Regions from separate parts of the Alteromonas sp. HB246098 genome, predicted to be linked through region 2. Evidence: predicted binding sites of a transcription regulator. Region 2 holds the regulator's gene; each other region holds the start of a gene.

Region 1 (10,311 bases), on a different contig from region 2:
GCTTTACAGAGTCACGCAGTGGCTTTTGAGCTTGCGTTTGTGAAGGCGTAGTTACTGTAGTAGTAAAAGGTGAAGTCACGTTTTGATCGAACATAATACTGTGTTGCTCTTAAGTTAGTCATCACTATGCTGCGGGAGAGATCTGTCGGGTCTCTCGTGTCTGCAGCGCTTGAAAATATGCATTTAGTGCATCGAGTTGCTCATTCGCGTCATCGATAGCGTTAAACGTTTTACGAAACTGACGATCCGTATCGTGCTCCGCGAGATACCAGCCCACGTGCTTACGGGCAATTCTTACACCGGCTATGTCGCCATAAAAGTCCTGCACATTAGCTACATGCTCGTGCAAAATCTCATATTGCTCTGACAGCGGCGGTGGTGCTAGGTTCTCGCCCGTTTCAAGATAATGTTGGATTTGTTTAAATATCCAAGGCTTACCTTGCGCGCCGCGACCTATCATTACGCCATCTGCACCGGTGTAATTCAGCACCTCTTGTGCTTTCTCTGGAGAAGTAATGTCACCATTTGCAATAACCGGAATTGCTATTGCCGCCTTTATTTGACGTATGGTGCTGTATTCAGCTTCTCCTTTATACATACAAGCTCGCGTTCTGCCGTGAACAGCAAGCGACTGTATGCCGTTTTGCTCTGCAATGCGGGCAATGTCTACCCCATTGCGATTTTCTGGGTTCCAGCCGGTACGAATTTTCAGTGTCACGGGTACATCTACAGCATTAACTACTGCTTTAATAATCGCTTCCACTGTGTCTGGGTATTGAAGAAGCGCAGAACCTGCTAGCTTCTTATTGACCTTTTTAGCAGGACAACCCATGTTGATGTCGATGATTTGCGCACCGTTATCTACATTAAATTGTGCCGCTTGAGCCATAAGCTCAGGGTCAGCCCCAGCTATCTGTACAGAGCGAATGCCTTCTTCACCCTCATGATTCATACGCGCTTGTGATTTAGCTGTGTTCCACACCTTCGGATTACTCGAAAGCATTTCTGAAACAACAAGCCCAGCACCAAGGCGCTTACAAAGTTGGCGAAACGGTCTGTCTGTTACGCCAGCCATGGGGGCCAACATCAAATTGTTTTCTAACTCGTAAGGTCCAATTCGCATTGTAAAATGTATAGCTCGCCATCTAAAACTGCACAGAAAATATACACCCGGCTAAAACGGGGCGCTAAGTGTACGTGTTTTCGCAAGGCTTGAAAAGGCTAAAAATCACACAAAATTTCACTTCGTGGTCTTGACAGTGAAAAAAATCTGTCACATTAGTAAGCTAACGCCGATTTTTAGACTAAATATTGTACGAAGGTCTTACAGCCCCCGATTTGAAAGGGCTGTAATGTGAAAAAATTTAACAAATAATTAGACGCTGACGATTTTTATTGTATGAATTTTCGTCGCAATATTGGGGTGGTTTACCGTAAAGGTTCTAATTTGACTAGACGTTTAATTAACCGTCTAGTCAGTTTTTCAATCGCGCTTAGTGTTTTTTGCCCGACACTCGCGCCCATTCTCCGTCAATGGCGCTGGGCTCAAGCGTAATATCGCTCGCATAAGCGTCTTCAATTCGAGTAACTTGTTCCGCCAGTATGCCAGAAAGCACTAATAAGCCGTCTTTTTTGCAATAGTTAGTAATGACGCTTTGAAGTTCTAGTAATGGGCCTGACAGTATATTTGCCATAACTACATCAGCTTCTAGCTCGGGTTGGTCTTCCGGTAAATACACATCTAGGCGGTCTTCAACGCCATTGCGGCGCGCATTTTCTTTTGTCGCTTGAAGGGCTTGCGGGTCAATATCAATACCTATAACACGCTTCGCGCCTAGCTTTAATGCAGCAAGGGCTAAGATACCTGAACCACAGCCAAAATCGACCACAGTTTTATCTGTCATATCTATGCCGTCTAACCAACGTAGGCAAAGTGCAGTAGTAGGGTGCGTACCTGTGCCAAAAGCAAGGCCCGGGTCCAACATCACGTTAACGGCATCAGGGTCTGGAACATCACGCCAGCTAGGGCAGATCCAAAGGCGCTCGCCAAACTGCATGGGGTGAAAGTTATCCATCCATTCACGTTCCCAGTCTTTGTCTTCAAGCGGCTCTAGCTTGTATTTGAAGTCTGGACCAAGCACCTTCGCCTTACCTAGGCGCTGCAGAATACCTTTCATATCCGCATCTGCTTCAAACAAACCCACTACTTGTGTGTCTGGCCACAGTAACACTTCACCCGGCTTGGGTTCGTACATTGGGGTGTCTTTCGCGTCAACATAGGTAACCGCCTGCGAGCCATTTGCAGTTAGCATGTCACCTATTGATTCCGCGTATTCAGAAGAAGTATTAATTCGAAGTTGTAGCCAAGCCATATTTATCGTTCGTTGGGACCTTTGAGAGTTATTGTACCTTTGCTTGGCGTTAAACAAAATGAAAGCAAGCGAAAAGCGGCAACAATAGGCACCATTTTCTGTATCAGTGAGGCTTTAGTGCCTTAGTCTTTTGTCCACTAGTATGAATCAATAATGCGCCTATAGTAGTTATCAGTGCGGTTCGATTGTAAAGTTAACCGGAGTTTTATGCGTATTCTTATCCCTTTTTTGTGTGCTGTTGCCATTGCTTTGCCTACTAAAGCCCGTGAATTAGACGTAGTGGTTGGCTGGAATAAGCCTCCCTATGTTATTTCACAAAAACACAGCGGTTTTGAAATTGACCTGGTAAGAGCCATATTAGCAGAAATGGGGCATACGCTTTCGCCCATCTATGTTCCATTTGGGCGTACTGCTCGGCTTCTAAAAGATAGTACTGTGGATATAGGCCTTACACAAAGCGCTGCGCACAATGTGGATGATTCTGTTCTTTCCGACCCATACATTATTTATCAAAATGTTGTTGTGACAAAAACGCAAAATAACTTTGTTATCAGCGAAGTCAGTAATCTCAAAGGAAAGCGTGTCATTGGGTTTCAAACGGCGCAATCGGTATTAGGTGAAGAGTTCAAGCAAGTATTAGCGCTAGAGCCGATGTATATGGAAATGGCAAGGCAAGACCGTCAGGTCGATATGCTCATGCTGGGTCATGTGGACGCGATTGTTTTAGATAGAAACATTTTCAACTACTTCAAGTCTCAAAACAGCGCCTATGATAAAGAGGAAACAGAATTCCATGAGTTGTTTCCTATCTCAATATATCGCGCGGCTATACCTAACCCAAAGCTGAGAGCAGAGTTTAATGCAACCCTTCATCGCTTTATTGCAGATGGTCGGTATCAATTACTGCTCGATGAATATCAGCTTGATAATCTGCTTCACAAACTGCCAAAGGCGCCCGCCAAACTGTAAATACGTATTTTATCGTGTAGACAGTGAACCATTTTTGATTCAACGTATATCAAACGTAGCAATACTTTTATGTCCGTCACTTTTTACCTAATCGTAGATAAGGCCCGTTGGTACAGAGGTCATGGCATAAGAACGTTCTCACAAAAACAATGCGTTAAGGAAAAGCTCTATGTTGAAACAGTGGTATTTACTGGCTGTAACCTTGCTGTGTACCGCCTGCGTGTCGCAATCGCACTATGAAGATAGCGATAATGAAAGGTGGCTAGATGAGCCAGCATACCTGCAGGCTCAAGCTATTGCTCAAGGCGATATTACATCGGCAGAGCTTGTGAGCGGGTATTTAGCTCGTATTGGTGAGTTAGATAAAAAGACAAATAGTGTCTTAGCGCTAAACCCCAATGCCTTAGCTGAAGCTAAATCAATCGATAAACAATTTGCCAGTGGAGCTGAATTAGGCCCGTTAGCCGGTATTCCAGTATTGCTAAAGGACAATATTGAAAGCGCAGAAATGCCCACAACTGCAGGTTCTATGGCGCTAATCAATAACGACACCGGACGAGACGCCCCTATTGTTGCGAAGCTAAAAGCAGCGGGCGCGATTATTTTAGGTAAAACAAATTTGTCTGAATGGGCAAACTTTCGTTCTGAATCATCGATAAGCGGTTGGAGCGCAGTAGGTGGCTTAACTCGAAACCCTCACATATTATCAAGAAGCGCATGCGGTTCGTCGTCTGGCTCGGGCGCAGCAATGTCGCTTCGATTAGCATCACTTGCCGTAGGTACTGAGACCAATGGCTCTATAATCTGCCCAGCATCTATTAACGGTGTAGTCGGCTTTAAACCAACCGTTGGTTTACTCTCAAGAACGCACATTGTACCTATTTCCTTTAGCCAAGATACGGCTGGACCAATGACCTCAAACGTTCAAGACGCATGGTTAATGACTTCGGTTATGGCTGGGGAAGATGCAAGCGATAGTGCTACTGAAAATACAGCGTCTCATCAACCTAACATGCCTTCATCGAAAATGCTGGCAACAGATTTAAAAGGCAAACGCATTGGTGTTGTCAGGTATCGCCAGGGCGACAACCCTCACGTACTAAAAGTCTACGAAAGTGCGCTAAACCAGCTAAGAGCATCGGGTGCTACGCTGGTGGATATTAGTGATTTTTCTCAGCCTGATTCCTTCTGGGCCGACTCTTACAATGTTTTACTCAGCGAGTTCCACCACAGCATCAACGAATATTTGTCGGGGTCGCCAGCAGAGCTCCCTGCAAGAAATCTATCTGAGCTTATTGCTTTTAACAACCAAACCGAGCGAGAGCTAGCGTTATTCAACCAAGATATTTTTGAAAAGTCGCTAGACGCGGCGCCTATTGATAGCGAAGCATATCAAAGCGCCCTTCGCCTTATTCAAGATACAGCGGGCAAAAACGGTATTGACGCATTGCTAGCAAAACACAATGTCGATGTATTAGTTGCGCCTTCAAACAGCCCTTCATTTTTAATCGACGGTGTGTATGGCGACCATTCGCCGGCTGGTTTCATTGGTATAGGCTATTTAGCCGCTGTTGCCGGCTATCCACATCTCACAGTACCGGCGGGTGAAGTGAAAGGCCTTCCAGTAGGCATTAGCTTTATCGGTGCTAAGTGGAAAGATGAAGAAGTGCTAAAGATAGGCAAAGTCTTTGAAGCTAAACATGGCTTTTTTATTAAGCCAGGTCTTTTACCTACACGTTTTGATGACCCGAGCCTAAAGGGCATCCAGAATGGACTAAATGAGAGTCGCTAGATAAAAGCGTTTGGTTTGAATGTGAAGTTTGTTAAGCAGTATTGAAACTAAAAAGCCCCGATAATTATCGGGGGCTTTTGCTATTTACGTATGCTATTTATGTAGCTGCGAGTGATTATTTAGCCTGGCTTTTTAACCCAAGCGCTACACCAGCCATCAGCGTTAACCAGCTTGTTAGGGAAAATGTTACAAGGGCGATATTGTTCGCCATCGGCACCCTGCACGTACATGCAGTTTGCACATTTTGCACCTTCAACGGTTGAAGACGGTGTGTAGTTTAATGCTTTCGCAGTTGGGTCATCAGCGCTCAATTGTTCTTGAGCTTGTGCACGTAACGCTACACCACCTAATGTAAGACCGATAACTGTAGAGCCAGACAGTTTTAAAAAGTCACGGCGATTTACAGATTTCATAACATTCTCCTTAAGAGATAGAAACGATAATGATTCTTTTTTATTCAGTACCTTAAACGCAAAAACCTGCCCAATGAGGCAGGTTTTGTGTAATGTTTAAATACTATCTCTTTTTGAAAAAAGATCGAACGAAATGTCTTATTTTCACTTGATCTAGATTAAATAAACTTCAGAGTAATAATACCTGATTATAATTATCAGACCCTTCTATCTGCTAAAAGTTCATTTTTTAGCTAGGGGGACTCCGGGTTTTGCGTAGGCAAATTGTGCAACACGCGTAGTGCTATGATAGCTATCTAAACCAGAGATGCAGGCAGTGTTTGCTTTTTCTATATCGGCGTATCCATCTGCATCAATAACGTTCTCTGGCATATGAAGCTCTTGAATTTCTCCAATAACCATTTCGGTTTCGTTAAGCAGTTTTAAATGTTGCGCCACCTTTAAGCCCATCTTGATTTCACTTTCTTTAACAAACGGAGCACTAAATGACTCGCTAAACTGCGGCGTTAAACCCACTGCTTCAAATTCGCTCTCATCTGGAGCGTAGCGAGCAGACGTTTGGTGCGCTTTGTCTAGCCAATCAGTCGACACGTGATTTAGCGTGTAAAAGCCCTGTTGCTTTATATTGCTAAGGGTATCTCGTACCACAGTATGTGGGCGCATTATCATGCCTATAAGTGGCGGGTTAGCACCCACATGAACGATAGAGCTTACAATGGCTAAATTGTTGGTGTTTCCGTTTGTGGTACCCACTAACGTAGCCGACTTAAAGCCAGACAAGCTATTGACTAGATTAGCTCGGTATCGCTGTGCAAGCGCATCTATATCGCTGCGTGTAAACTGCTTAGTCATTTTCTCGTTCTGCCTCAATTTGAATGTCGTCACCATGCTGATAAGTGGTCAACTCTATGGGTTGGCAGCACACCTGACAGTCGAGTACTTGGACTTGACCTACATCGTTAACCTCATCTATCTCAACGTCGTTAGGCGCCATACAGTAAGGGCAGGAGAAGCCCATGGAACGGGTTAAGCTCATATTTCATTGCCTTGTTAATCACGAATAGTGTTTATTACGTAATGCTAAGACGAGTGGATTTTCTTTAGCAAAATACCCCGTTGTTTATGAAAAGAACGCGCTGAGGCAATCGCAATAGCCATTATTAAATGAAAGGCTTAATAATTAGCCCGAATAAACAGCAGCAAGGTGAATGAATAGAGGTGATGGTGTGGCAAATAAAGTAGGAAACTGCCCGTGTTGTAATAGAGAAACGCGCCTTACTTATCATCATCTTATTCCAAAAAAAATGCATCGGCGCACCTATTTCAAAAAGCACTTCAGCAAAGCCGAACTGCAGGACGGTATTTATATTTGTAGGCAATGTCATAGCGGCATACATCGCTTTTATGATGAGATGACATTGGCCAAGCACTACTTCAATTTACAACGTTTACTAAATGACGAGCAGCTTTCAACGTTCTTTCAGTGGGTGTCTAAACAGAGAGTTCGTGTTTAATAAATGGCTTGGTCTAATACCGGCCAGTAGACTTTAAATACATTCGATATGGATTTAATTTGATTAACTAGGCTGTATAAATATACACTATTGGTGTTTTCATAGCCAAAGATACCTCATGCGAAAAGATTTACCGCCACGTTATTACCTCACACATTTTCACGAGTTCCTTAAGTTCTTTGAAGGTGCGAACAGCATGCTTTTGAGTGATGAGGCAGCTGATTTTGTCGAGCGTTTTAACGCATTAGACGATGACAAAAAATGTATTGTGGTACGCGCTGCAAATCGCAAGTATGCGGTTATTGACAGAACCCAGTTTAACTACGGCGAAATAACCGAGCCGCAAGCACAAATAGATTGTCTCATTGGTAGCGGGTGGTTTGGCGACCTTTCGAACGCGTCGCTTAATGATATCGCCGGCGTTCTAACCAAAGACGCGTTGTTGGCGCTTCTTGCTGAATACGGCAGTACGCAGGGGCTGGCGTCTCTCACTAAGCCTAAACTCGTGACGTTACTTAATGAACATATCGGTGCTAGAGGCTGGCCAGAGAGCTTTTCGCTAAACAACTATTTAGTGTGTCTATTTGATAATGCGCTTCGCTATTTGCTCTTTATCTATTTCGGTAATACCAAAAGCCGTCTGAATCAGTTTTCTATGCGCGATCTCGGTGTAATGAGAACCCGCTCCGATTCGGTAACCGATACTGCACGCTTTGAAAGTAAAAGCGATGCGCAAGCCGCTTGGTTTTACGCCAACCACTATAGCCAGCTAGCCTTTTATAACAATGATATGTTACTTGCCTTAGCGGAAAGTGATTTCCCCGCTACAGAAGGTGTGTCAGCCAATTTCTATCGCGACCAGTTGCTTTATGCACTTGGGCTTAAAGTGTTGGCTTTTGATAGGGCCAAAGGGTTAGACATTTTAAAACTAGCGCAAAGCGATAAAGCAAAGGAAAAGTGGCTAAGAGAGAGCTATAAAGACGGACAAGAAGATGACGTCAAACAAGCTCTTGAGGGCATTATTGATAATCCTCAATCTGATACGCTATTGGCGTTCGCCGAAGATTTTTATGCCCGTAAATACCATAAAAAGCGTACCAGTACCGTTACCGATATGCTGCGAAATGCAAGCCGGTCGTTAGATATTGATGTAAGCCAAAATCAGCAGGTAGAACGCGGCGTATTGGCCCATTATGCAAGGCAAGGCGTAGAAGGCTGGCGCACAGAAAACCGTTTGTGGCGAAGTTTATTCGGTCTTACTTTTTGGAAGCAACTTTACGAAGAAGATACGCTGGTTACTGAGTTCGATCGCAGGCCATTATCGCTTAAGCAAAATAACTTTTACGCCAAGTTTGAGCAAAGTATTGAAGCACTGCTGCTTGCCCTTGATAGCAAAGAGAAACTGCGCTTTCACATTCATAAAATGGCTACAATGCACTACGGTAAAGTGAACAGCCTGTTTATGTGGTCTAGCCATTTGCTTACGCCTATAGAAGCGCTAATTGAGCATGGTTCACTAGATTTCATTTATGCTTTACTTCGCATGATGTGTAGAGATTTTGAAAGCCTTCGCGATGGCTTCCCCGATATTATGGTGTTCGATGGCGCGCTTCGCTTTGAAGAGATAAAAGCGCCGGGCGATCAGCTTCGCCGTAACCAATTGGTTTCTATTCAGCGTTTGCAGCAAGCTGGTTTTGATGTTGCGGTAACAACCGTAAAATGGATACGCGACCCTGCACAGCCTTATGTTGTGGTAGATATAGAGACCACAGGTGGCAACAACAACTATAACCGCATTACCGAGATAGGTATGGTGAAACTTGTTGGCGGTAAAGAGGTAGACAGGTTTCAAACCTTATTGAACCCGCAGCGTAGAATTCCTAGTAATATAACCCGCCTTACCGGTATCTCAGACGAGATGGTGGCAGACGCGCCGCTTTTTGCTGAAGTTGCAGAACAGGTGGCGCGCTTTACTGAAGACGCTGTGTTTGTTGCCCATAACGTGAACTTTGACTATGGCTTCATTAAACAAGAGTTTGCGCGACTAGAGCAGAACTTCAGGCGACCAAAAATGTGCACTGTTCGCGAAATGCGCCGTACTTATCCCGGGTTGCCTTCGTACTCCTTGGCTAACCTAACTAAGCACTTCCATATTGAAATGGAGCAGCACCACCGCGCGTTAAGTGATGCCAAAGCTGCTGCCGAGTTGTTAAAGCTGGCGTTTGAGAAAGATGATGAATTAACGAGTCTGTCAGCGAATGAATAACGTTGTTATTAGACTTTTTAGCATATGGGCACTGAACAAAATGCGCGTAAACTCAGTATTGAGTTGAGTTATAACGTGCATATTGAGATGTAAAACATGGCATTAACTGAAGAACAAGAATCACGAGTTATTGAAATGGCGTGGGAAGATCGCACGCCGTTTGAAGCAATTGAACGTTTATACGGGCTGCCGGAAAAAGACGTGATAAAGCTTATGCGTAAAAACCTTAAACAGAAAACCTTTAAAAACTGGCGTGAGCGCGTGTCGGGTAGAAAAACTAAACACGCGAGCTTGCGCCCAGAAGGTGTGGATAGAGGTTACTGCCCATCTCAGTACAAATACAAGAGTGCCAACAAGTAGCGATTTATTTTTATTTTCGAGAACCTTGAGCTTTTTAAAAAATGTAATGCTGTGGCTATTTCTTAGGTGCAGAGATAGTCGTAATGGGTAGAAGAAACGCGGTTAGCTCTTGGCGCAAAGGCGTTGGGAAGACAACCGTGTTTTCTGATTGCAGAATGCTCTTCGCATGGTGAACCTGACGTAAAAGGTTTTGGTAGGTTTCATCATTTTGCTGCAATGCTTCAACCTTGCTCATCATAAGTTCTATAAACTCGGCGGTGGATAAACCGTCGTGCTGCCTTATTTCAAAAGCAAGTGCTTTAAGAACATAAGCCTCCCACTCTTTCCTGTAACTCTCTTTTAAGCGTTCAGGGTATATCGCCAAATCTGCAATATCTTGCGCTAAGTCTACAATATCAAGTGGAGCATCGAATAAGACCCGAAATGCAAGAAGCACTTCGTCAGAAAGTCGAGAAATGGGAAGCTTTTCTTTGAACTGAGCGTAGCGGCTTGGCACAAGAACACCTTTTTATTGCGGGTAAAACTTTTCGTTTTTTAGTAATGGACCTAATAATCCTAACTAAATTAACTCGCTTGATTTTAGTAAAACCAATAACTCGATGAAAGTGGGCTAGGTTAAAAATAC
Region 2 (10,311 bases):
GGGGAGCTTTTTGTCTTTTATGATGCCGTCGGTGAAGGGCTTAATGATTCAGTTCGAAGACAAAAATTTAGATTTCGTCACGCCGCAGGGTGTACAAATTAACAATGGTGTTTTGCATTTAGAGCAAGAGTGGATAAATGAGGCGAAAGGCTTAACGCTGCCTCAAGCGCCGCTGCGTGTAACAGCTATGGCGTCTAGTTAATCTACCTTTTGGACAATTAGGTATCAGGTTAGCAACTGATACCTAATTTGCTCAGCAACCCGCGCGATGGTTTCTTCGCCCTTTGCGCACAGTTCTTCCGCCCTATGAAACTCCATAATACCCACATCAGTAAGCTGAGGTTCGATAAGTATATCTGGCGGATCGCCGGCTAAACGTGAACGGGTAACGCGGGCTTGAAGTATCTCAAGTGAGCTACTCATTACGCTCATAATTCCTGGTGGGTTTCGCTTATTCACCTTTGCAGGAACTTCGGTAAATTCTTCTTCGACTTTTTCAATAACATCGGTCGCGATACTTTCTTCAGTCTTCACATCATCAGAAGCATTAACCTGAAGCTGCTCTTCATTTTCCTCTGATGCTTTGTCATCTTTACTGTCTGGCGAAAACCATTGACGCAATACGTTTTGGCTTTTAGTAAAAAAGTCTTCGGTTTTACGTTGGTTTTCTTCGTGATCTTGCCTTAACTTTTCTAATCGAAGCGGGCGAAAATCGGCGTTAAGATTAACTGCAATTACAAAGTCTGCGCCTAACTGTCGACACAGGTTAACCGGTACAGGGTTAACAACTGCGCCATCTACTAACCAGCGATCACCATGTGCCACGGGCGTAAAAAGTGCTGGGATAGCGCAAGATGCTTGAATGGTGTCGCCAATAGGACCTGAATTAAATACCACTTCACGTCCTGTATATAGGTCAGTCGCCACTGTTGCAAAGGGCTTAAGCATTTCTTCATACGAGGAAACACAAAACTCGCTAGCAAGCTTGTCAAAAACTTTTTGCCCGCTAGCAATGCCGCCTCGCCTGAGCCCTACACCCATAAGCGCGAGCACCTGCCAGTCGCTAAGCGAACAGGCCCATTCTTTTAAACCTTCTAGCTTGCCACTTGCGTAGGCAGCGCCAACATAAGCACCGATCGAGCAACCAGCTACAACGTCAATTTTAACGCCAAGCTTTTCCAACGCTTCAATTATACCAATGTGAGTCCAGCCCCTTGCGGCACCGGCACCTAACGCAAGTCCAATTTTCATTTACTTTGGTTCCATAATATTTACTACCTCGATAGCGTTATCTTCATCGTTAAGATCTGCACTATTTTCTGTAGTAAAAGAAGGTTCATCAAATCCGATATCACCATCTGCAACGGGGCCGTCTTGGGTGGCAATAGACTTAAAGTCATAAAGGTTACTGTCTACAAGGTGTGAAGGGGCCACGTTTTGAAGCGCGCGGAACATTGATTCAATACGACCTGGGAAACGGCGGTTCCAGTCTTGAAGCATTGCTTTGATACTCTGACGCTGTAGATTTTCCTGTGAACCACAAAGGTTACACGGAATTATTGGGAACTCAGCGGCTTGTGAATATTTCAAAATGTCCTTTTCGCTGCAGTAAGCTAGTGGACGAATAACAATATGTTCGCCGTTATCACTAACCAGTTTTGGTGGCATTGATTTTAGCTTACCACCATGAAACATATTTAAGAAGAAAGTTTCTAGCATGTCGTCACGATGGTGACCTAATGCAATTTTAGTCGCTCCTAACTCTTTCGCTGTACGGTACAAAATACCACGACGCAAACGAGAACAAAGCGAACAGGTCGTTTTCCCTTCAGGAATTTTGTCTTTAACAATAGAGTAGGTGTCTTCTTCTACAATCTTGTAGTCAACGCCAATGCTGTCTAAGTACTCGGGTAAGATATGTTCGGGAAAACCAGGTTGCTTTTGGTCAAGATTTACCGCAACAATATCAAAATGAATAGGCGCAATCTTCCTTAAAAACAATAGAATATCAAGCATGGTATAGCTGTCTTTACCGCCAGATAAACACACCATGACCTTGTCGTTGTTTTCAATCATACCGAAATCGCCAATGGCCTTACCCACGTTGCGACGAAGTCGTTTCTGAAGTTTGTTGAAGTTGTACTTTTGCTTACTTTGCTCGGCGTTTAACGTCGGCGCGTCAGCACTGCTTGTGCCTAAACTCATAATTAACTAGCTTGGTTTGTGATAAAGGCGCCATTATACATTAAAGCGCCTTTTCGAGACTATGGCTGTGTGGTTAAATTTATCGAGAAACGTTAAGTACTGATTAAAGCGTATGTGGCTAAGCCCCAGATTTTAACCGCTAAATGCGAGTTTTTTTATGAAAAGCGCCCATCGCCGACTCGCTATTTGTCGCCATTAAGTGTCTTGATATTTAAGCGCAATTAAGTCGTTAACTACACGGTTATCGGTGATTCAAATCCATCGGGCTTAATTGCTAATACGTCACAATTCAGTTCATCGATAACGTGTTCGGCAGTATTGCCAATAAGCGCTGCTGAAATACCCACCCGTCCCACTGTGCCTATTACAACTAACTCTGCATCGAGTGTTTTTGCTACTTGTGGGATAACTTTTTCAGGTAAGCCTTCTTTCACCACACATTTATTATCTGGAATACCGTATTTGAGTGCGTGACTACGCATTTCCTTCATATGATGGTTTTTTACCGCATCGTGATACGTGTCAGGGTCAAACTCCGGTACTTCGATGGCAATGTTGAGTGGTGTTGAAGGGTAGCTGTTGACTAAATTAACGTTACCTTTCAGCAAAGAGGCATAGTCATTCGCGATTAATGTAAGCTTGTCGTTTAGTGCAGCGTGTTCATCATCTTCGCTCCCTACGTTCACTGCAGCAATGATTTCACCGCCTTCTGGCCAATCATGTTCTTTCACGAGTAGAACAGGGCGAGGGCATTTGCGCATTAAGTGCCAGTCCGTAGGTGTAAAGATCACTGAGGCAAGGTCGTCATGTTTTTTAGTAGCTTTTACTACTAAGTCGATTTGGTTATTAAGGGCGTAATAAATAATCGACTCATAAGCACGGTTGTTCCACTCAACCACAATATCGGTCTCTGAAAAGCCTTGTTCTTTTAGCTGGGCAGATAGCCATTTGGCGTGTTCTTTTGTAACGGCATCGCGCATTGATTCACGTTCGTCGGGGCTAAGCATGGTTGTCATATCGTAAGACAAATCATATACCACCATCATAGCGGTAACCGTAGCGCCGGTTTTTGACGCAAGTTCATAGGCACGGCTTAGGGCAGGCTGGTTGTCGCGTTCCGCGTCCACCACGGCAAGAATTCGTTTACACTCAATCATAACGTCTCCTCAACTACAAAGCTTTGTATGGCTGTCGACATCGATATTTTTTCAAAACAGTTTATAAAAACCATTTACATTAACTATAAACGACATTTAAAAAAACGTGAGTTGTTTTGGATCAAGGCGTAAATAATTCGTTGATAAACAAAAAAGGCTACACTGAATTTTACGGGAGCTTCCACGCTCAATGGATGGATATTGTGTAACTCAGTGAGGGAATACAGTGAAACTTTAAAGATTAAAACTAAAAAGCGCGCATGTAGCGCGCTTAAGATAAAAGAAGAATAAATTAACCGTTACAAACTACACTAGGGCCATTTAACGCCTCTAGCTTGGTATTTAACCGATCAAAATCCAAAATAGAGATCAATTTTCCGTCTACCTTGATAATGTTTTCCTTCTGAAAACGACTTAATAGACGGCTAATGGTTTCTATCGTTAAGCCTAAATAGTTGCCGATTTCGTTTCGGGTCATAGTTAGGTGAAACTCTCTGTGCGAAAAGCCACGCTCTTCAAAACGCTGGGAAAGGTGTGATATAAAATACAGCAAACGCTCTTCAGCAGTACGCTTGTTTAAAAGCATGATCATGTCGTGATCTTGTTTTATCTCAGCGCTCATAAAGCTCATGATCTGATGGCGTAGTTTGGGAAATTGAACCGACATTTCATCAAGTGTGTCATAAGGCAGTTCACACACCATGGCGGTTTCTAGCGCAGAAGTGTAACTTTGATGCTTACTTTCACGCAGGGCATCAAAACCAATAATATCACCCGGGAAGTGGAAGCCGGTGATTTGCTCTTCACCTTCTTGGTTGGTTACAAATGACTTAAAAGAACCCGTTCTTACCGCAAAAAGGGAACGAAATTTATCGCCAGTTTGAATGAGCGTATCGCCTTTATGAAGCGGCTTTTTGCGCTCGATTATATCGTCAAGAGATTCAATTTCTGTTTTGTTTAGTGCAACGGGTAAACACAGGTGACTAAAGCTACAGTTTTGACAGTGAATAGAAAATTGGCTTCCTTTGCTCATAATGCATGCTCTTATAAAGACCCCACGACAATAATACACCTATTTTTAAACGATTGCGCCATGAATAAGATAGGCTGCATATATGGCCATTATTACTGCGATGATTTGTCTAATATGACTGTTTTGAAAACTACTAACAATATACTGACTGCCTGCACTTGCTGCGAGTAGCGTTGGCAAAGTACCTAAACCGAAGAAAAACATCACGGCGGCGCCTTGTACTGCATTGCCCGCAGCCAAAGACCAAGTAAGTGTTGAATACACTAATCCACAAGGTAACCAGCCCCAGATAAACCCATAAGGGATAGCGCTAAAAGGGGTTTTGAACGGTAAAAAACGCTTAGATAATGGCTGCAGTTTAGAAAACAATCCTTTTCCAGCGTTTTCCAATACCGTTAAACCCGTCCACCATTTACCTAAATAACAGGCTAGCAACAACAGCATAAGGCCGCTAAGCAAAGATAGGGCATAGTTGGCAAGGGGCACGTAGTCGGCGGCTATTTTTCCAAGCGCCCCAGTTAGCGCGCCAGCGATGGTGTAGCTTGCTATACGTCCTATATTGTAGGCTAGGGTATAGGGTAATGCTGAAGCACCTTTTGGTGACACCATTCTTAGCGCTGCCACTATACCCCCGCACATGCCCACGCAGTGAACACCGCCAGCTAAGCCGATAAGAAAGGCTGAGAAATAATTAATCCCCTCCATGCGACTCTTGGCTTTTATCTACTTTACTATCCTGAAATTGCTTGCGTTGCTCAGCGAGCTTTTTTTCCTCAGGCGGAAGGTCATCATCAAACAAAATACTGTAACCCTGACGGTCTAAATCTTCAAACTGATTGGTTTTAACCGCCCAGAAAAATATCACAATTGCCACAGCTACTATGATGATCGCGATTGGTATTAAAACGTAAATTATGCTCATACTATTTGCCCAGAAGTCGCGTAGAGTTTGTCACTACTATGATACTGCTTAATGACATTCCAACAACCGCCATCCACGGTGAAAGCAGGCCTGTTACGGCGAAGGGTAAGATCAGCACATTGTAACCTAACGACCAACCAATATTTTGTCTTATTTTTTGTTTCACTTGGTGTGAGGTTTTAATTAACTCTGGTACAGAAAGTAGCTGGTCGCCTAGCAATATCACGTCGGCAGCAGTCTTCGCAACATCTGTCGCATTACCTACTGCTATCGCTACATCGGCACTAGCAAGCACTGGCGCGTCATTAATACCATCGCCCATCATCATTACCTTGGTGCCCGATTGCTGCATAGCTTGAACCGCTTCGTATTTCTGTTCTGGGGTAAGACCCCCTTTAGCGGTGGAAATTGGTAAAGGTTTCGTTAGGGAGTCGACGTTTTTCTGTGTATCGCCGCTTAATACAGCTAGGGTATGACTTTTTGCCAATATATCGAGGGTTTCTTGGGTATCGTCACGCAGTGAGTCACGAACTTCAAAAGCCGCCATCATACGGCCTTTGACGGTAAGAAACACATTAGCCGAGGGGTAACCCTCGATAAATGATTGCTGAGATTCGTGAACACTGAATGCTGCTGAGCCCATGCAAAATAGTGTGTCATTAATTTCACCGCTAATTCCACCACCTGGCGTGACTGTAAAATTGGACACTTTGTGTATGGTGTTGCCGTTTGACGTTTTATCATCGCTAAAGGCCTTATTATCGCTAAAGGCCTTATTATCGCTAAAGGCCATATTATCGCTAAAGGCTTTATCCCCGCTAAAGGCTTTAGCAATAGGGTGCTCAGAGCGAGATTCAAGTGCGCGTGCAATGGAAAACGCGCTGTCGCTGTCTACGCCGTCAGCATACCAGGCGTTTGATATAGTGAACTTACCTTGTGTAAGCGTACCGGTTTTGTCGAGCGCGATAGTGTCAATGCCAGTTATTTGCTCAAGAGCATCGGCTCGCTTTAGCAAAATGCCTTGTCTGTTTAATTTCGCCATAGCGCAAGTGAGCGCTGATGGTGTGGCTAACCCTAAGGCGCAAGGGCAGGTTGCTACTAGCACCGAAATGGTGATCCAAAATGCATCAACACTGCCGTTATAGGCCCAAAAGGTGTAGGTTAACGCTGAAATCAGCAGTACCGCAGTTACAAAATATCGAGAAAAATTATCGGCTATTTGCGCGGCCTTGGGTTTGCTGGCCATCGCACTTGCTTGAAGCCTCACAATTTGATTTACCAGCGCATTTTTAAGTGTTTGCGTAACAGTAATGGTAAGGCTGCCATCCTGACATACGGTACCACCATATACAACGCTGTTGTTTGTCTTGCGCACAGGGTTAAATTCACCCGTTAGCATAGACTCATCAACCGCAGCGTTACCTTCTGTTACCAGCCCATCAATGGGAATTGTCTCACCGGGCTTAACTAGCACTACATCGTTCACTTTTAGTTGCTTTGCTAAGCATTCAGTAACGCTGCCATCTGGCATTAATTTAGTCGCTGACACAGGAACATACTGCATCATATTGGCAGAAATCTGCGCCGCTCTGTGTCGACTGCGATGTTCTAAGAATCGGCTAAGCAACAGCAGAAAAATGAACATACAAATGGATTCGAAATACACTTCGCCTTGTTCTAGCATGGTAGAGCGAATACCGGCAATATAGGTACCAAATATGGCAAGCGTAACAGGTACATCCATATTAACTGTTCGTGCGCTTAGCGCTTTAGCTGCACCGACATAGAAGGTGCTACCAGAATACAGTACAACCGGGGTGGTGAGTGTAAGGGCAACCCAGTAAAAATACTGTCGTGTTTCTAATTCGATGGCGCCAAACCAGTCAAAATAAAGACCCGTCATCAGCATCATAACCTGCATGGCCATAATACCTGCTAGCCCTAATTTCTTAAGGAAGGTTTTTTGCTCGCGTTTATAGCTGGCTTCGTGCTCATCAGGGTGAAATGGAGAGCCAATATAGCCGATGCTTTTCAGCGTAGAGAGAATTTGGCTAAGCTTAATTTGAAACGGTGACCAAGTAACTAAAGCCCGACGCTCTTGAACATTTACAGCTACTTGCTTAATGCCTTCAACTTTCGATAATTGCTTTTCAATAAGCCAGCCACAGGCAGCACATGTAATACCCTCAAGTGTCAGCTGAATTTGCTTATCTTGCCCTTCTTCAAACACAAACTCTTCCTGAAGGGAAGGGTCGTCATAGACTTTGAGTTTATCTAGTGTTTCTAAAATACCGTCATCAGATTTTTGTGCAGGTTCGGTCCTAAACTGGTAATAGTCTTCTAAACCATTGTTAACAATAGCTTCAGCTACCGCTAAACAACCTGGGCAACACATATCCCGATGTTGCCCCAATATGACAGTAGTGAATTTCCCATCGTCTGCGGCTGCTACAGGCAGCCCACAATGGTAACAATCGTGATTCGCCATTATGGATTGAACTTCATTTTACCAGTATGGGGTAGATAGACCGTGTTTTGAATTTTCCAGCTATCATCAATAGGTGTGAGCGATATGCGCCATTTACCGTCTAGGTTTTCTTCAATAAACCCGCGATAAATACCGTTAGCGTCGCGACTTAGTAAAACGCTGACATCACGCTCTTCAAGCGTAACGTGGTAAAAACTTAGTTTAACCGCGTTGCCTTCTTGTGGAATGCCTGAATGGAACTCTAGCGCTATGCTGCCATCTTCAATGGTTAAATCGGTGGTAATGTTCATGCGACGGGCTATCGCTTCTTTGTCCAGGCGGGCATTAATTGCTTTACCTTCTTTGTAGTAATCGTCTACAACAAGGCTATCTTCAGTAGAAATAGCAAGGTTTAACAACACGCCGCCCATGATCAGGGTAATGATAGGTACGGCAATTAAAAACCAGGGCCAGAATTCTTTATACCAGGGTCTATTCATTTAATTATTTACTCGTCTTTACTTCACTAGCAAGGTCGCTAACAACATATCTATTATTACTAGTGGACAGCCGTATTCGAACTGCATAATAACGATAAATATGGTGTTGGTAATTCTCACCTACAGCCCACTAAATTTGTACGTAATGGCACTGTCTATATGGCTGTATTTTCTCATAAAAAAAGCCCCGTAGTAACGAGGCTTTTTAAGATATTTAATGATTTAAATCATTAATCATTTGAAAGGCTGTATACATACGCTGCAACAACGTGAATTTTGTCATCACCCAAGGTTTTCTTGAATGAAGGCATTACACCGTTACGACCGTAAGTAAGCGTTTCTGTTACCGCTCTGTGGCTGCCGCCGTATAGCCAGATATTGTCAGTAAGGTTTGGTGCACCAAGTGCTTGGTTACCTTTACCGTCCATACCGTGACAAGCCGCACACGCTGCGAAACGCGCTTTACCTGCTTTAGCTAGCTGTGGGTCCACATCGCGACCGCTTAAACTAAGAACGTAGTTAACCACTTCTTCGATACCGTCTTCACCCATAGCATCTAGCCATGCTGGCATAGCTGCTTTACGACCAAGCGTAAGAGTTTCAACGATTTTCGCACCTGAACCACCGTACAACCAATCGTTGTCCGTTAGGTTAGGGAAGCCGCCATTCTGACCACGTGCATCTGAACCGTGACACTGAGAGCAGTTCTGTAGGAATAAACGCTGACCTACTTTGTTTGCTTCTGGGTCTTTCGCCAGTTCTTCAACAGGAACTTGTGCATACGCTTCGAAGATCGGGTCGAACTTCTCAGCAGCAAAATCAAGCTCACGGTCATATTCTACTAGGTAGCCTTGCTCTTTTGCGTCAATACGCGCTTGAGCAGACTCTTCTAGCGACTGGATATTTTGGTTAGAACTCTTCCAACCCCAAATACCTTCGTACGCACCTAGGCCAGGATAAAGCGCTAGGTATATAAAGCCCCAAACGATGGTCATGTAGAACATAATTGTCCACCAGCGAGGTAGTTGGTTATTCAACTCCTCAATACCATCAAATTCGTGGCCCATTGACTCACCTTCAGCGACGCCAGTCTTGTTAGACAGGCACCAGCGAAGAAGGAAGTAGCAACCAATGATCAACCCTAGGGTTATCACTGAAATCCAAATTGTCCAAAACATACTCATGAGTTCGAGACTCCTGCTAATCTTCTTTTGATTTTTCTTTTTCTTCGTCTGCAAACGGTAAGTTTGCTGCTTCGTCGAATTTCTTCTTGTTGCGGCCGCTAAACGCCCACCACACGACGCCGATGAAGCTTACAAAGACGATGACAGTAAAAATGCTGCCTACAATTCCCTGGTCCATATTATTTCAAATGTGTGCCAAGAGACTGTAGATAAGCAATAAGGGCTTGCATTTCCGTTTTACCCTGTACTGCCGCTTTCGCACCCGCAATATCTTCGTCGGTATACGGAACACCAAATCCACGGAATACTTCCATTTTTTCAGCTGTTAACTCGCCATCAAGCGTGTTTTCCGCAAGCCAAGGGAAACCTGGCATATTCGACTCTGGTACTACGTTACGAGGATTAAGCAGGTGAACTCGGTGCCATTCATCGCTGTAACGACCACCAACACGTGCTAGGTCAGGACCAGTACGCTTAGAGCCCCATAGGAAAGGGTGCTCCCATACTGACTCACCTGCTACGCTGTAGTGACCATAACGCTCTGTTTCTGCGCGGAATGGGCGAATCATCTGGCTGTGACAACCTACACAACCTTCACGGATGTAAATATCACGACCTTCTAGCTCGAGCGCTGTATATGGACGTAGGCCTGTTACTGGTTCCATTACTTGCTGTTGAAACATCAACGGCGTAATTTGAACCATGGCACCGAAGCTGATAGCGATAAGGATTAATACCGTTAACAGACCGACGTTCTTTTCAATTAACTCATGTGCGTTTTTCATTATTCGTCTCCTTTACTACGCTGGCTGAGTCGCTGGGTCTGCAGCGATACTGCCTTTA
Region 3 (10,311 bases), on a different contig from region 2:
AACTCATCGCCACCAAGACGCGCAACCGTACCCGACTCTGCCACCAGGTTTCGCATTCTATTAGCGACAATACGTAGAAGTTTGTCGCCATAATCGTGACCTAGAGAATCATTGATGCCTTTAAATCTGTCTAGGTCAACAAACATCACAGCTACACGATGCCCATGATGACGCGCAAGCCCTATGGCGTGCTCAAGTCTATCGAGTAGTAACGTCCTGTTAACCAAGCCGGTAAGACTGTCGTAGGTGGCAATTTTAAGCAGCTTGCGTTCTGCATTTTTTTGCTCGGTAATATCAGATATAACAATCAGATAGTGTTCTGCGTCATTAGTTTCGCCACTTACTGCTGTTATATCTATCAAAACGTCGTAACGTTTTCCGTCAGCACCATCAATAGCGGTCTCATCTTTCCAAAAGTCACCGCCTTGCATTTCGGGTAACTTACCCGATAGGTGTCGATTAAGGTTGGGATAACGCAGGTAAAGGCGAGCTAACTGTTTAGGAAGTGGCTCCCTGTTATTAAATCCAAACACTTGCTCAAAGGCAGGATTAGCGGCAACTAAACGCTTATTTTTATCAAAAATGAGTACCCAATCCCGAGTTTGTCTAAACGCATCGCTAAATAAGGTAACCTGTTGTTGCGCCTTCTGAAGCCTAAACAGGTGACGTTGTCTAGAGAGTAAATAAGCCACTAAAAGGCCAACAATAAGCGTGGCATATAAGGAGTAAGCCAGTGGTGAACGAAGTGGAGCATAAGGCATGGAGAGCGTGATTTCTGCCGGCAATACGTTAAATTCGAAGCTACCTGGAGTCGGCGCCACGGTAAAAACATAGTCGCCAGGCTCTATATTGGTAAAGGTTATTTTCGCATCGTCGGTAACGCCTTCTGTTACCACGCGGTCACCGTTAAGAAACTTATAGTAATATTTAACTTTACCTATTCCCGACATAGCGAGCGAAGAAAAGTGAATGGTTAACCCGTAGTCTTCATAGTCTAAATTAAAGTGGTGACCACTTAAGTTTTTTAAGGGCTGGCTAAGAGCTCGATTGTCTACTGCAACTTCAGTAATGGCCGTTTTTTTGCTCAGCATGCTTTTCTCTGTATCTAAGCTTTCAAGCTGCGAGGCCGAAAATACAACGGCTCCACTTGTTGAACCATAGGCGAGCCTTCCATCATTAAGTTTTAGCGAAGCACCTTGGTTAAATTCAGAAACACTTAGCTCACGACCATATATGAAATTTTTGATTTGGGCAGTGGAAGGATCGTACCGATGAAGGCCTTTATGCGAGCTAAACCAGATGTTCCCAAACTCATCTTTTTGAAGCCCATACACTATGTTTGATAACAAAATATTAGTGTCGTTTAAATTGTATAGGGGTTCGAATGTATCGGCATCGACACCAATCAAACCGACGCCACTATAGGCAAGCCATAACACGCCCATATCATCAATGACCCAAGACGATATTGAGCGCTCGTTTCCTCGCTGCGACTCTGGGAAACGATAAACAAGTTCATGTCGCGAAGTCTCAGGATCTATTAACCACAAGCCTCCTTTGGTAGCCAAGAACAACCTATTGTTGTGATAGGAAGACTGCCCTATAAAGCCATAAGAGAAATTGATGTCGAAAACTCGTGAGTCTAAATTAAGTGGAGAGATGGCTTTATTTTCGACGTCATACTTAAAAAAACCCTCATACCCAATAAAGTACAAAACATCGTTATCAGACAGAACCATGCCGGGAATATAAGTATCGAAGACAACATCATCTCCGCCACTAAGTACTTCTGGGCGAGATATTTCCTCTGTCTTCGGGTCGAATAGTCGGATGCCCTCATAAGTACTCACGAACAGCTTTTCGTTTTCCAAAGGAATAATTTTATCTACCGCTCCCTTACCATAAACTTTGGTATCAAAATAAAGAAACTTGTCAGATGTTTTTGTTGTGAAGTCATAATGATTTAGCCCATTGTCAGTACCTATCCATATTTTATTGGGCTCGGTTTCCGCGAAAGTCCACACTACGTGACTAGTTAAAGCGCTTTCTGCTCCCGCTCGCTCGTTCTGAATGGTAGATATATCAGCACTTTTAACACCGAAGTATAAAGCGCCTGCGTAGACAGAACTCATCCACAAGTTATCAGTTTCGTCTTTTGCTATTGCTGTAATTTTCTTATTTGAGATTTCAGTGAACCCATTATTGGGCTCTAAAATGTGTTCGCTCTCCCAATCGTCTGACACCTTAACTAGTCGATACAGACCCTTGTTAGTTCCCATCCAGAATGCATTGTCCTTGTGCTGGACCATTGTCCACACATTTCTATTATTGACTACCCGATCAAATACACTCTTTTTAGCGCCGTTGACTTGCGCTATAAAATCTTCTTTTTGTGCGACGAATACGCCAAGTACCGTTGAAATCCATACTCTGTTTTGTTCATCCAACAGCAGAAACTTCGCATTGATGTTGTCAATATTCTGTGGTGTTTCACCTAAGTAATCTAAGCTAACCAGAGGCTGTTCTGTATCGTGTATATTTTTTACATAAGCGCCTTTAGATGTTGCTACCAGCAAAGTATCGTCAATAGTAATAGCAGCGCGAATGATATGATTATTTTCCAAAAGCTCAGTAGGTAGCTTAGCAAGGCGAGTTAATTTCTTTTCTTTAGTATCAAATAGCTGAACTTCTTCGTGAAGCGCGATGACCAATTTATTAGTAGTGTACCAATGGAATGTCTGGGCGTGTTGAACCATACCTTCAATATCGTGGTAACTCGTAGGCTCTATTTGAACGACTTTTTGGGTAGTTAAATCTAGATAGTAATTACCCTTGCCAAAAATACTAAACCAAAGCCCTTCGGAGCCTTGCAGCGCTAATCTGTGAATTGAAGCATCAAGTAGCGTGTTAGTAGAATCCGTTATCCGTTTTGTTCTAACGCCGTCCCAGCGCACTAATCCACCTTCAGTGGCAATCCACACAAACCCATCGTCACTTATTACAATGTCGTTTACGACATCTTGAGGCAGTCCATTTTTTGTCGAAAGTGATTGGAAAACCGGGTTGGTAAGCCGTGGAGAAGCCTCTGCATAAATACAAACAGTAAAAGCCAAAAGAACCAGGTAGGATAAAAACTTCATCACAAGTTGTTCGCATAATTTAAATTTTTATTATGCAATTAAGTGTACCAGAATGTTCGAAACATGGGCAGTTTCAAAAAAAGGTTTTTACACTTCCTTAAGATACCGCTATCGCATTGAAATTAATAAACTAATTACACTAGATACAAGAAGTTTAAAAACGCAAAAAGTAAGTCTTAAAAGGATTAAAGAATGATTAAATTATGCCAGGACTTTTTCTTTCTTCCCTACTTTTTTCGAAAAGTTTAGTCCTGTTGGACTGGCACCCGCCCCACTGGAACAACTTGGCGGCGAATGCTGGGCTGAGGAGATAACCGATACAAATCGCCATTTTGTCCCACGTAGTGTTTCATTACCCCGCACGCCTTAGCAATATCTGCATGTGCCTGTAAATGCTGATGCTCACCATGCACCGGTATAGCAATTTTAGGTTTAACCCAGTGGTACATAAGTTTAAGTTCCTCAGCGCAAGGATGGCCGCTGGCATGAATAGGCAAGGCGCTATCCTCGCTGTGAATTACAGTAACCCCTTTCGCCGATAGCGCTTTACTTAAACGCCCTACACTCTCTTCGTTACCAGGGATCACAATAGAAGAAAATATAACAGTGTCGCCTTTGTCCAAAGTTAAGTGTGGATGATTATCGCGAGCTAAACGCGCCAAGGCTGTATTTTTCTCGCCTTGACTTCCTGTTGCTACCGCTAAAACTTCATGTGGGGGCAAGTAACCCAAGTGCTGAGGGTCAGTTATTGGTAAATCATCAGGCCAAATACCTTGCTGCTTTGCAATACCATACATGTTTAATAATGAACGTCCGTACAGCGCCATGTAGCGCTTCGTTTGTTTAGCAATTTTAGCTAACGAAATAAGCCTAGCTATGTTACTGCCGAAGCACCCGACTACCACCCGCCCTTTAAGCGGCGAAATAGTACTGAGTAAACCGTCATAACAATTTCTTTCGGAAATGGAAAACCCAGGCTTTGGCGCATTGGTAGAATCGCCGACTAACGCAAGGATGTTTTCGTTCCCTAGTTGCTTATAAAGGTTTACATCAAAGGGTAATCCAGTAATGGGGTTAGCGTCGATTTTCCAATCAGCAGTGTGTAGAACAGTGCCTGCAGGTGTTGTAATTTTGAGCGCAAAAGGCTCAGGCAAAGAGTGTGTGATAGCCAACCAATTGACGTTAAAGGGACCAATTTGGCGGGTGTCACCAGCCTCTACTTCAACAATAGGAATACGATTGGCAAGCTTGCTCCTAGCTAGCTTGCGCCTTAACACCTCGGCAGTAAATGGGGTAGTGAAAATCGGCGTTTGAAATCGCTCCCAGAGGTAAGGGATAGCGCCCACATGATCCTCATGAGCGTGAGTGATCACAATGCCGGCCAATGAATCTTTCTGCTTCGCGATAAAAGTCGGATCAGGTGCTACTACTCGATGCGTAGCACCCTTAGGCGGAGCGACGCTGCCTACTGAAGCGTCAGTTTTGTAGTTCGGAACAAGGGGCTCATCGAATGACACCCCACAGTCCACCATCAACCATTGACCATTGTGTCCGTATAAATTTAGATTCATACCAATTTCGCCTGTCCCTCCTAAGGGGACAAACCACAAATCATCAATGTTTGGGTGTAACAAAGCGTATACTGCCTTTTTTAAAAATTAGAAATTAGCTAAGAAAGCGATAGATGCATGCTAAGTCGTGTTACTCGTGCAGTTCTACATTTAACTGATCGATAACCTCAGCCCATGCAGCATCTTCTACGATAGCATCTTTCAAAAATGCGGACTGACTTTCGCTCCAGTACGGTGCCTCGTGCAAGTGCTGGCTTTTGTTTAGTCCTCTATGTGTTTCGAAAAACTCTGCAATTTCTTCGTCTGAACTTCCTAGACCAAGTTGACTAAATAGGCTGTTCATTGTGGGTTGTTCAGTAAACATAACGCCTCCTTTGGGTTATCTGATAACAAGAGACATAGATACAATGAACGGTCTATGATTAAACTGCCGCTCAATTGTCTCTATCTGCTTACTAAATAACTACCCCAGGCTCTTTGCTTAAGATCACCCGTAACTTTTGAACTTACAGTGTCTTGAGCAACATGTTATAGGTACTCAGCAAACTCTTGTGGCGAAATGACCTCACCTTCTTCAGCAGGAACAGGACAAACTATAACCATGAGTTCGTCTTGCGTCATACCTGGAACCCATTTGGTTAGAAACTCTTCAGTACTGAGTTCCATTGCTTCACAGTGAGCCCAATCTTCTGTAGCCCACAAAAGCGCAAGTTCAGCGTCTGGCCAAACCGGAACACCATCTTCTTCGTCAGTGGTTAGCATAACGCAACCATGTTCATCTTTAAGGATAAACAATTTCTTATCAGATTTAATCGTGGCCAGGCTAGTTTCTAAGCGTTGAAAAGCGTTTTTTTCTAATAAAGGATGTATTTGAGACATAGTACTCTCTTTTAAACTCTGTCGTTGATGCGCCATATATGATTGGCATTTGCGCAAAACCTCTCGGTTGCATTTAACTTACTGTAGATACGCTGTCTATTATCTCTGCAAGGCCCACGCGTCGTATTTGCTTCATGCTGTGTATGTATAACCTTAATGGTACATTTTCAAGGGTTCTTATCTTAACCACGTTAATATGGGCCGGTATCTGCTTTTCTATATTGGTGGGCAGCACGGCTATTCCCCCTTCGCTAAGTAAGTTATTTAGCGCAAGATTAAGCGAATTAGTCCTTAACTTTGCATCGCGAAGCTGCGGGTAGGCGGTAAGAAGCCAGTCTCTCGCTTTGGTACCCCAGTCAATGGCTACAAAATCAGCAGCATTAACAGCATCGGAAATTTCACCTACACGGTATAATGCTATTTCGTGTTCCATCAAAACCTCGCTATTCACTTCTTCAGACTTAAGCGGCTCAGTAGAAAAAGCGAGATCTGTAACTCTTTCATGTAGTTGACGTGACAGTGAGTCGAGCGTCAAAACTTCTGCCTTTACGGAATAGTCAGGAAATGAGTTGTGAAGGTGGCTTAGCATTGTGGGCAACAGTAATTCGCTGGCAAGCTGTGTTGCCCCGCAAACCACATACTCAGATGATTGTATTTGCAGCTCTTGTTTGGCTTCGTTAAGCGTGGCACACAATTGCCTAGCATAGGGTAGCAGCTTTTCTCCAGACTGCGTGAGCTGAATACTGTTACGCTGTCTAATAAATAGCGTTGTGTGGAAGTATTCTTCAAGCAACTTTATTCTAGCACTAACGGCAGATTGAGTGAGGTAGAGGTTTTCAGCGGCTTTACCAAAGTGACGAGTTTTTGTCACCTCTATAAAGGTGGTGAGAAAGCGTATATCCATGCTTGATGTACAACCGAATTGAGTTGGTTCTAAACTGACACAGATAATACGGTAAGTAAATACAAATGCACAGAAGCGCACCGCTTTAATCGGTGCGCTTAATTAAAAAATCATCAACTCGCTGAATTAATACTCTTCTTGATGTAAACGTCGTTGTTTTTCACGACGTTGGAGGTCACGCTTCTGCTTTACTTTAACAGTGCTTTGACGTTTGGAATTTGATTTTTTTGCGTGAAGATCTTCCTCTTCTACCGAGTCCCATTCATCACGCTGGTAACGATAGTCTTTACTCATTGACTTCTCTGGGTTATGAACACGTTTCAATTATCATCCTAAGCCGAAAAATAGAAAACGAATTTTAATCATCGTAGCGACAAGAATTTTTGATGGCATTTTTACTGTATTTTCACAGGTGCACTTCGCCAACACATGTTTCACTTTTGTAACAAATTTCCCACCGCAAAAACTTGTCTAAAAAGTCGGATATATTGATAAATTTCATCAGGTTAAAAAAGGTAGACTCTCGTCCTATTGCTTATGAGAGAGCCCATTCGCGGCAATATTCTTATTAGATTCCATTACTTTTTGACCCATTAAAAATTTTTTATTGATAAGGAAAAAATCTTTTGTTTTATCTTCGGTTATATTTATTTTAAAAGTGCGCTGAACAAAACAATACGTTGGGTACAACATGAAAAGTTTAGCTATTCGACTATCTGCAAAACCATATATCGACCGTCAAAAGTTTCCCTATGGATTTCGTAAATCAGGTGACTTCAGTATCACTGAAGCCGATCTTCTAACTAACTACGGCAAGACTTTATTAGGCCTCGAAAACGGTGAACTTTCGCCAGAAAGTGAAGATGAGCAACACTTCGTTTCGTTCATTAATGGCAAAGTTGAAGCAGTAAATAACCTCGAAAAGGCATGGGCAAAATATGTGAGACTGGCAAGAGGGAAAAAACATTTTTATACCCTTCATAGCAGTGCTAGTAATCAATCAGAATACGATGATGATTATTCTGATGAAGAGTTTGATGTAGCCTAACCCTAAAACATACCAGTCAACGTTAAAAAGCTCGCTCAGGCGAGCTTTTTTGTTTTAAGCGATAAATGATCTCAATCAAGGTTAAGCAAGAAGAAAATGAAGAAAGGTTAAGGACTGTCTACACTTAGAGTATTAAAGAGTGACGTTAACTAACAATAACTGTCGCTCTATACAAAGAGCCCTAGCAAAGGAGGCGCAACGATGATCATTAGTTCAAAACAGCTTACTCACTTTTCTATTCATGCCGTTGATGACAAAGTAGGCGGCGTTCGCGATATTCTTTTTGACGATGAAACGTTTACCGTACGTTATCTGGTTGCAGATACAAATACGTGGCTTCCGCTTAGCAGAAAAGTGGTTATTTCTCCCATTGCCGTGACAGAACTAGATAGCAGTGATGACACTGTTCATGTAAATATGACTGTTGAAAAGTTAAAGAACAGCCCATCGATTGATGAACATAAGCCCGTGTCTCGAGAGTATGAGGAGAACCTCTTTAAATATTTCGGCTACGGCTACTACTGGATTGGGCCAGGAGCATGGGGAGAGTTTGCACATCCCAATGAGCTTGTTGAAATACAGCAAGCGGAAGAATCTGAAACACTTAACCCTAAGAAAACAAGTAATCACTTGAGGGCTGTTGGAGAAGTGGGAGGCTATGAGGTTGCCACGACTACCGACAATGTTGGGCACATAAGCAACTTCATAATCGACACGCGAAGTTGGAAAATAATAATGCTGGTGGTCGATACCAATAATTGGCTTCCAGGGGGTAAACACTTGGCGCTATTACCGGGGGATATTGAAAATATTGATTGGGCCGCACACAGTGTCGCGGTCAACCTAAGCCATGATGAATTAGTCAATAGACCAGAAGTAGATAGTGATAGAATTCCAGAAGAAGATTACATCGCCGTGTTGTGCAAACAACTGGATAAATAGTTTTAGATATGGATTTGAAGGAATGTTAAACGATACAATGTCCGCTATGTGGCGGACATTGTTGTTTTAATGATAATTAAGAAAAACCTACTCGCAGAAGAATTCGTCCATCAACGCAATAAGTCGTTTAACACGCTCATCCGCAAGTCGATAGTAAATTGTTTGGCCTTCCCTTCTGGTAGCTACCATTTTTGATTCTCGCAATAATGCGAGGTGTTGAGAAATCACGGGCTGTGAAACATTGACTACCTCTAGAAGCTCGGTTACCGACTTTTCCTCTTTCAACAATGAACAAAGCACCATGAGACGTGTTTTGTTCGCAAATTGTTTAAGGAAGATTTCAGCTTCCACCGCATGTTCCATAATATCATCTGAACCTATTACCATATCCTCAGACATAAGCACTTCCTTTCTTTAACGTTTCTGGCAATAATTTAGCCATTAATTATACTAAAGTATAAAACATTTTGCCGACTTGCCATTATATGCGATGAATTCCAGTAATTGATATTGTTTTATTGAATTTCCATTCATACATTAGTTATTACTTATTTGTTTTGCACAAAATCGTCATAAATTGGGAGTACTATGCTAATAGATATTAAAACTCGGATTGAGAACATCAGCTTCGATATTCGTTGCGTCACTGCACAAAAAGCTTCTGAAGAGTTAGTGCACAATGATGGAACCCTTATCGACGTAAGGGAAAGCGGCGAAGTAGCGAGCCAGCCCGTCCCCTATGCCCTCAACATACCCCGAGGCGTGCTCGAGATGAAAGCATTAGAGAGATTCAAAGATGCCTTAATACCGCTCTACATCCATTGTGCGTCTGGCGTTCGTGCAAAGTTAGCTGCCGAGCAACTAATGCAGATGGGATACGAGAAGGTATCAGTGGTAACGTGTCCAGTATCAACCATTAACCAAGCCCTTAAAGAATGACTTGTATAATCTGTCTATGCTATAAGTAGCCCAAAAGACAGGTAAAGGGCGTTGTATGCTTAAATCCACATTAGAACAATGGCGTATGTTTAAAGCCGTTGTTGATGCTGGTGGCTTCAATCAAGCAGCTGCAGAAGTACATAAAAGTCAATCTAGTGTTCATCACGCTGTTCAAAAACTTGAAAACGCCATTGGTGTAACACTATTTGAAAATATTGGTCGTAAAGTACAGCTTTCTCCACAAGGTGAGCTCATGTACCGTCGAGCTTCGTTTTTGCTCAACGAAGCTCAAAAGCTTGAAGCGGTAGCAAGTAGCTTAAAAGTAGGAACAGAAACAACACTGCGTATAGCTGTAGATATTATTTTCCCTTCTGAATTATTGTATAACGTGCTTGCCAAAGTCTCTGCAGAATTTCCGCTCTTGCGTATAGAAATAGAGGAAACCGTGCTTAGCGGTGCTAACGCGTTATTAAGTAGCGGAAAAGTAGATTTAGGCATTTCTCCCTTTGTCTTTCCGAATGGCTTTAGCGAAGACTTATGCGAAATTGAGTTTGCCGCGGTGGCTCATGCTAAGCACCCTTTACACCAATTAAACAGAACCCTAACCTTAGAAGACCTCAAAACTCATCGTCAGATTGTAGTTCGCGACTCTTCTGCAGAGCGCAAGGCAGATGTAGGTTGGTTAGGTGCAGAACAACGTTGGACAGTGAGCCACGTAAGAACATCTTTAGATATCATTACTCAGGGATTGGGATTTGCATGGCTACCTATAGCAATTATTAAGGAAGAATTAGAAAACGGTACCCTAGTTCCGCTTCCTTTGGATAACAATGCGGCGTTAAGAAAAGCCCTTCTCTATCTTTCTTTTGAAGATGGAGACACCTTAGG

The links. The regulator FNR, encoded in region 2, switches genes on or off when oxygen is low (the NO sensors DNR and NnrR bind a similar motif). The targets are predictions, from matches to a motif close to TTGATCTAGATCAA.
Region 1: the regulator FNR is predicted to act here: its motif matches at 5,695-5,708, upstream of ACYTPF_RS10885 (high-potential iron-sulfur protein).
Region 3: the regulator FNR is predicted to act here: its motif matches at 7,608-7,621, upstream of ACYTPF_RS08700 (PRC-barrel domain-containing protein).

Annotation. Positions count from the first base shown of each region.
Region 1 covers NZ_JBTZUG010000004.1:205,060-215,370, forward strand. Annotated here, with positions in the region: gene fis (DNA-binding transcriptional regulator Fis) at 1-94, opposite strand, end outside; gene dusB (tRNA dihydrouridine synthase DusB) at 125-1,123, opposite strand; gene prmA (50S ribosomal protein L11 methyltransferase) at 1,494-2,372, opposite strand; gene ACYTPF_RS10875 (substrate-binding periplasmic protein) at 2,580-3,341, shown strand; gene ACYTPF_RS10880 (amidase) at 3,511-5,133, shown strand; gene ACYTPF_RS10885 (high-potential iron-sulfur protein) at 5,253-5,546, opposite strand; gene ACYTPF_RS10890 (flavin reductase family protein) at 5,769-6,398, opposite strand; gene ACYTPF_RS10895 (CPXCG motif-containing cysteine-rich protein) at 6,391-6,582, opposite strand; gene ACYTPF_RS10900 (hypothetical protein) at 6,773-7,060, shown strand; gene ACYTPF_RS10905 (exonuclease domain-containing protein) at 7,179-9,326, shown strand; gene ACYTPF_RS10910 (TIGR03643 family protein) at 9,423-9,686, shown strand; gene ACYTPF_RS10915 (hypothetical protein) at 9,742-10,182, opposite strand.
Region 2 covers NZ_JBTZUG010000008.1:85,471-95,781, reverse strand. Annotated here, with positions in the region: gene ACYTPF_RS16075 (DUF2987 domain-containing protein) at 1-202, shown strand, start outside; gene ACYTPF_RS16070 (patatin-like phospholipase family protein) at 226-1,251, opposite strand; gene ttcA (tRNA 2-thiocytidine(32) synthetase TtcA) at 1,252-2,205, opposite strand; gene uspE (universal stress protein UspE) at 2,439-3,362, opposite strand; gene fnr (fumarate/nitrate reduction transcriptional regulator Fnr) at 3,655-4,395, opposite strand; gene ACYTPF_RS16050 (sulfite exporter TauE/SafE family protein) at 4,441-5,100, opposite strand; gene ccoS (cbb3-type cytochrome oxidase assembly protein CcoS) at 5,087-5,317, opposite strand; gene ACYTPF_RS16040 (heavy metal translocating P-type ATPase) at 5,319-7,805, opposite strand; gene ACYTPF_RS16035 (FixH family protein) at 7,805-8,284, opposite strand; gene ccoP (cytochrome-c oxidase, cbb3-type subunit III) at 8,515-9,468, opposite strand; gene ACYTPF_RS16025 (cbb3-type cytochrome oxidase subunit 3) at 9,485-9,646, opposite strand; gene ccoO (cytochrome-c oxidase, cbb3-type subunit II) at 9,648-10,253, opposite strand; gene ccoN (cytochrome-c oxidase, cbb3-type subunit I) at 10,269-10,311, opposite strand, start outside.
Region 3 covers NZ_JBTZUG010000003.1:163,458-173,768, forward strand. Annotated here, with positions in the region: gene ACYTPF_RS08665 (EAL domain-containing protein) at 1-3,140, opposite strand, end outside; gene ACYTPF_RS08670 (ribonuclease J) at 3,386-4,774, opposite strand; gene ACYTPF_RS08675 (DUF2789 domain-containing protein) at 4,842-5,075, opposite strand; gene ACYTPF_RS08680 (DUF2750 domain-containing protein) at 5,240-5,590, opposite strand; gene ACYTPF_RS08685 (LysR family transcriptional regulator) at 5,664-6,494, opposite strand; gene ACYTPF_RS08690 (hypothetical protein) at 6,621-6,818, opposite strand; gene ACYTPF_RS08695 (MaoP family protein) at 7,186-7,542, shown strand; gene ACYTPF_RS08700 (PRC-barrel domain-containing protein) at 7,744-8,484, shown strand; gene ACYTPF_RS08705 (ArsR/SmtB family transcription factor) at 8,572-8,883, opposite strand; gene ACYTPF_RS08710 (rhodanese-like domain-containing protein) at 9,073-9,423, shown strand; gene ACYTPF_RS08715 (LysR family transcriptional regulator) at 9,479-10,311, shown strand, end outside.